2 regions of the Peptoniphilus grossensis genome follow, and region 1 is predicted to be linked to the other one. Evidence: a T-box and tRNA genes for the amino acid it is inferred to sense, from the RefSeq annotation. Region 1 holds a T-box; the other holds one or more tRNA genes.
The links. A T-box is a leader RNA that pairs with one kind of tRNA and senses whether it is charged. The one in region 1 lies ahead of thrS (threonine--tRNA ligase), so its partner is inferred to be a tRNA-Thr.

Region 1 (3,183 bases):
ATTATATTTTTATTATAATTAATTGTATCAAAAAAGCGAGGACATTAGCTTCCTCGCCTTTTTTGTGGGCTTTGCAATAGCACTATTTAATATAGTATTGGGATATTTAAAAACTTATATTATTTATTTAATTTTTGAGTAATTTTTTTATACAAAAACTTATCATCCAGATAATCAAACATTAACTTGCTAAGTACGTCTTTAAATTCAAAATCTTCTTTATCATAGGATTCTTGAGAAATGCCTGAAAAGTAAACCATCTCTATTAAAAGTCTGTTATTGTTACTATTACAGCACATATATTTAGTCTTTTCTTCAAATACAAAGAAGAGAAAATTACCCCACTCACTTTCAAGGGGATCTATATAATCTATACTTTTTTCATTTTCTATAATTTTAAAAACACGAAATGACATATCTTTTATCTCAACATTTAATTTTGAATTTTTTACGCAATATTTTGCATTTGTTCTATGCATTTCTTTTTTATAAGAAGGTAATTCTGAGAAGTTAATTTCAATAGTATCAAATTTATTTTTAAGATAATCGATTATCTCTTCAGAACTTCTCTCACCAATAGGAATTAAATGCTTGAACATTTTCACTTGAATATGATAACTCATTTTACTTTTAGATAATAAAAATTATTTTATACCAACAAGACCGAGATGAAGATCTGCGGGCAACCAATAACCACGATTCATATTATATTCCTTTAGATTTGAAAATCTTAGGATGACATTTTTTTGAGTGTAAGGTATAGATACAGCACCTAATTTTACTGAACCCATAGTAGAGCCGCTAGTTTTGATAGTTTTTCCACTTCGAGAAACAGATGCTTTTAATATTGTTTTACCATATCTATTTCTAGAGAGTTCATTATTATTATTATTATAATTCGATATATTTCCTATTTCAATTTCAAAACTTTCTTTATCTTGATAATTTTCAATAGGAATAATTATAATTTCTTCATAATTTTTATTTTTTTCTAGGGTTTCTCTATTTGCTGATACTGGCGTAAATATAGAAAACACTAAAATAAATATTATAAAAAAGTTAAAAATTTTCTTTTTCATAAAGTGCTCCTTTCGCATTAAATATCCTAATAGATATTAACAAATTACTATGATAAAAGCATATCAAAATAACCACTTAATATCAACAATTAAATATTTATAATACTTGAAAAATAATAAAAATATGATATAATAAAAATAATTTTTAAATAAACTTTGATAAGAAGAGTAAATTATATAAAATTTTAAGAGAGGAAATGGAAGGTGCAAATTTCTAATTTTATATTTTTGAAAACTAACTTGGAGTTCCATAGCAAACTATGGCGTAAGGATGCGTTAAATCCCTTGAGTTTAATTAAGGTGGAACCACGGTCATCGTCCTTTGGGATGATGACTTTTTTTATTTATTAATTTTAGGAGGAAAAAATGATTATTAAGTTACCAGATGGATCACAAAAGGAATATGAGAGTGGAGTAAAGGTAAAAGAAATTACTGGAGACATCTCACAAGGACTTCTTAGGGATTCTCTTGGAGCAGTTGTAAATGGTGAAATACTTGGACTTGACGACGAAGTTTTCGAAGATTGTGACTTTAAAGTTGTAAAATTTGAAGACATTGAAGGGAAGAAAATTTTATGGCATACTGCATCGCATTTAATGGCTTATGCAATTCAAGAACTTTATCCAGAAACAAAATTTGCAATTGGACCTTCAACTGAAACAGGATTTTATTATGATTTAGATCTTGAACATAGATTTGTAGATGAAGACCTCATGGCAATTGAAGACAAGATGAAAGAAATTGCTAAAAGGGATCTTCCAATAGAAAAAATTGAAATTTCAAGAGAAGAGGCAATTAATTATTTTAAAGAAAGGAAACAAGACTATAAAGTTGAACTAATTAAAGATTTACCAGAAGATGAAAAAATCACAATGTACAAGATTGGCGATTTCGTTGATCTTTGCAAGGGACCACATCTTCTTTCAACTAAAAAAATTAAGGCAATAAAACTTCTTTCAATTGCAGGAGCATATTGGAGAGGCGATTCAAAGAACAAGATGCTTCAAAGAATTTACGGCATTGCCTTTGAAAAACAAAAACAATTAGATGAATATATAAAAAGACGTGAAGAAGCTGAAAAGAGAGACCACAGAAAACTCGGTAGGGAACTTGACTTATTTAGTATGCACGAAGAGGGACCAGGATTTCCATTCTTCCATCCAAATGGAATGATTTTAAGAAATAATCTTCTTAACTGGTGGAGAGGCGTTCTTGAAGAAAATGGATATGGCGAAATCCAAACTCCAATTATCTTAAACGAAGCATTATGGCACAGATCAGGTCACTGGGATCATTACAAAGACAATATGTACTTCACAAAAATTGACGGTGACGACTACGCAGTAAAACCAATGAATTGTCCAGGATCAATTTTAGTTTATAATTCTAGCAATCACTCATACAGAGATCTTCCAATTAGACTCGCTGAATATGGAATTGTTCATAGACACGAACTTTCTGGAGCATTACACGGATTATTTAGAGTAAGAACTTTTACTCAAGACGATGCCCATGTATATTGCTTATTCTCACAAGTTAAAGATGAAGTATTTAAGATGATAGACCTTGCAGATTATTTATATTCAACTTTTGGATTTAAATATTCAATTGAACTTTCAACAAGACCAGATGATTTCATGGGAGATCTTGAATCATGGAATTTAGCTGAAAAATCACTTAAAGATGCACTAGAAGAAAAGAATCTTCCATATACAATTAATGAAGGCGATGGAGCATTTTATGGTCCAAAGATCGACTTCCACCTAGAAGACGCAATTGGAAGAACTTGGCAATGTGGTACTATCCAACTTGACTTCCAACTTCCAGAAAACTTTGACTTAACATATGTTGACGAAGATGGAGAAAGGAAGAGACCAGCAATGCTTCACAGAGCATTACTTGGCTCAGTTGAAAGATTTATGGGTATACTAATTGAACACTTTGCAGGTAAATTCCCACTATGGTTATCTCCAGTACAAGTGGAAGTAATCCCTGTATCTGACAAATTTAAAGATTATGCACAAAAAATTGCAGATGCACTTCATGCAGAAGGCCTTCGAGTTCATCTTGACGCTCGTGCAGAAAAAGTTGGTTATAAAATTA
Region 2 (3,183 bases), 570 kb from region 1:
TCTATCTTCTTCTTTCATTTTTGGCTCAAAACACTTTTCTGTTTCATTGTTTTCTCTTATTTCGTCTATGTTTTTCCAAAATCCTACTGCAAGCCCAGCCATGTAACATGCACCAAGAGCTGTTAATTCAATTACTTTCGGCCTTATAACTTCAACCCCAACAATATCTGACAAAAATTGCATCAAAAAATTATTCTTGCTTACTCCTCCATCAACCTTTAATGATTTTATTTTTGTCATTGAGTCTTCTTGCATTGCTTCTACTACATCACAACTTAAATATGCTATTGATTCTAATGCTGCTCGTATTATGTGATATTTATTTACTGAACCAGTAAGTCCAATTATACTGCCTCTTGCGTATTGATCCCAATAAGGAGCTCCAAGACCTGTGAAGGCTGGTATAAAGTAGCAATCATTTGTGTCCTTTACCTTACTAGCCATATATTCAGAATCATCTGCTTGATCTATAATCCTTAGATTATCTCGCAAAAAATTAATACATGATCCTGCTTCGAAAATTGAACCTTCAAGTGCATATTTAACCTTCCCATTTATTGACCATGCTATGGTTGAAACAAGACCATTTTGCGATCTTATTAGCTCGTCACCTGTATTCATTAGGATAAAAGCTCCTGTGCCATAAGTGGATTTTGCCATGCCCTTTTCAAAGGATGCTGTGCCAAAAAGTGAAGACTGTTGATCACCAATTGCAGAAGCAATTGGTATTTCACAACCCAAATATTTTGATTTTGAATTACCATATACTTCGCTTGAATTTTTTATTTCAGGAAGCATGGATCTTGGTATATCAAAAATTTCTAAAAGCTCATCATCCCATCTTTTTTCCTTTATGTTAAATAACATTGTTCTCGATGCATTTGTGTAATCTGTTATGTGAACTTCGCCATCTGTTAACTTATAAATTAGATATGTTTCCACCGTTCCAAATAAAAGCTCTCCACGATTAGCCATTTCTCTTGCGCCTTCCACATTCTCAAGAATCCACCTTATTTTTGTAGCAGAAAAATAGGGATCTATTACAAGCCCTGTCTTTTGTTTTATTTTTTCTTCAAGTCCTCTTTCTTTTAGTTCTTCACAGTATTTTGTCGTCCTCTTACATTGCCACACAATAGCGTTGTAAACTGGCTCCATTGTCTTTTTATTCCAAACAATTGTAGTTTCTCGTTGATTTGTAATTCCAATCGCCGCAATATCTTTTGGGTCGATACCTTTTTTAGACATTGCTTCCACTGCCGTACCTATTTGCTTTGACCAAAGGTCTTCTGGTTCTTCCTCAACATATCCGGGCTTTGGGAAATGTTTAATAAGTTCTTTTTGTGCAACAGATACTGGATTTCCCTTTTTATCAAAAATTATAGTTCTTGCAGATGTAGTTCCTGCATCAAATGCCATTATGTATTTCATTTAATCACCACATTCATTATATCATTAATCAAGTTTTTTCAGTTTTACTTTTTTTCAATTAGTGCTATAATTATTTTATTATTTGCTGATATGGCTCAGTTGGTAGAGCAATTGATTCGTAATCAATAGGCCGGCGGTTCAAATCCGCCTATCAGCTCCATTTATATTTTTAAAAAGCTGACTTATCAACTAAGCCAGCTTTATTTTATCTTCCATACTTTTCTATTATATTATCAATCATTTTTGAGTTATTGGAACTAATATTGTAATAGATATTATTTACTCTAATAGTAAGACCTGTTTTTACAAAAGAAATTTTGTTTCCACTTGTAAAATAGACATTTATATAATTTGCTATTTCTGCATTAGTATCTTTGTTTGCTTGTTTTCCTCTCAATCGATTTAAGTCTCTTACTATTTTATTTACAGTTTTTTCTTCCTTTATTGTCTTCATATTATCAGTTTTAAATCCAATTATCTCTATATAATCAACATCTTTTGGATTAATATCTACTATTTTATTTCGTGAAGATACTAAACTCACTCCAAAAAATACTATCACTACAAAAAATATAAAAAGAACTATTTTAGATCTTTTTGATTTTCTCTCTTTTCTTGCCATTATAAATATAAAACTCCATTCATAAATACGTAAGCTCTTCCCCCAACACGAATCCTTCCTTCTCTATCTGTTAGATTTGTAAAAACCTTTGAAATTCTTCCAATATAATCGCCTTGTATTGCTGTAACACTCTTGCTTTCTGTTATTTTGTTTGAACTTAAATAGTACATAGTTGCAGCTGTAGATGTTCCACTTCCAAATTCCTCATCTTCGCCAATTATTGGAGAAAAAGTTCTTTGTTTAATTTTTTTTCCATCATTTGTTGTAAAAGCATGAATTGAAATTAAATTTTCATCTCTCGAAATTTCAAGGGCTTCTTTTTTGTCTAGTACTATAGAAGAAAGTGATTCTTCGTTTTTTACAGGTACAATTATGTCGCAAGTTCCCGTAGATATTTTTTTCATGCTCAAATTTTCAGCTATTTCAAGCCCAATATCTTCTTTTTTTAAATTGAGAATTTTTAAAATTCTATCTTCATCTTCAAATTTTTCATCGAGTTTAATATCTAAATTCATGTAAATATTTTGGATTTTCCCATTTCTATATTCAAGCTCAACTGGTATTTTACCAATTTTTGTGTGTTGAATAATTTTCTTTATACCTTCTTCCTCACTTTTAATATATTCATTTTCTGCAAGTGCATAAAAAGTTGCAACAGTTGCGTGACCACAAAGATTTATCTCACCATCTGGCGTGAAAAATCTTGTTAAGTATCGATCTCTATCAAGTTCTCTTACAAAAACAATTACAGATTGATTGATGTCCTTAGCGATGTTTTCCATTTCTTCATCTGAAAGCTTTCCACTATCGTCAATTACTACTCCAGTCGAATTACCCATAAAAGCCCTATCTGAAAAGGCTGATACTAAATATGTCGTATAAAATCTTTTCATTCCATTAAATCCTTTTTTAAAATAAGATCAACAATTCTAGATAAGTCTTCTTCGCCATAATATTCGATTTCAATTTTGCCGACTTTTCCTCTTTTTTTGAAACTTACCTTTGTTCCAAGTGATCTTTCAATCTCACTTCTTATATCTTCCAAAAAAACATCTTTTGATTTTTCTATTTTTCCAGTCTCAGTATTTTTTTTATTAACATTTACAGGAATGGAGTTTTTTATGATTTTCATG

Region 2: it encodes a tRNA-Thr, which carries the amino acid that the T-box ahead of thrS (threonine--tRNA ligase) is inferred to sense. The anticodon was not compared.

What each region holds. Positions count from the first base shown of each region.
Region 1 covers NZ_MJIH01000001.1:655,127-658,309, reverse strand. The annotation lists gene BIV18_RS03160 (hypothetical protein) at 120-605, opposite strand; gene BIV18_RS03155 (hypothetical protein) at 645-1,079, opposite strand; T-box leader at 1,227-1,405, shown strand; gene thrS (threonine--tRNA ligase) at 1,446-3,183, shown strand, end outside.
Region 2 covers NZ_MJIH01000001.1:1,223,510-1,226,692, reverse strand. The annotation lists gene glpK (glycerol kinase GlpK) at 1-1,428, opposite strand, end outside; tRNA gene BIV18_RS05920 (tRNA-Thr) at 1,513-1,588, shown strand; gene BIV18_RS05915 (hypothetical protein) at 1,634-2,050, opposite strand; gene BIV18_RS05910 (PhzF family protein) at 2,050-2,943, opposite strand; gene BIV18_RS05905 (ParB/RepB/Spo0J family partition protein) at 2,940-3,183, opposite strand, start outside.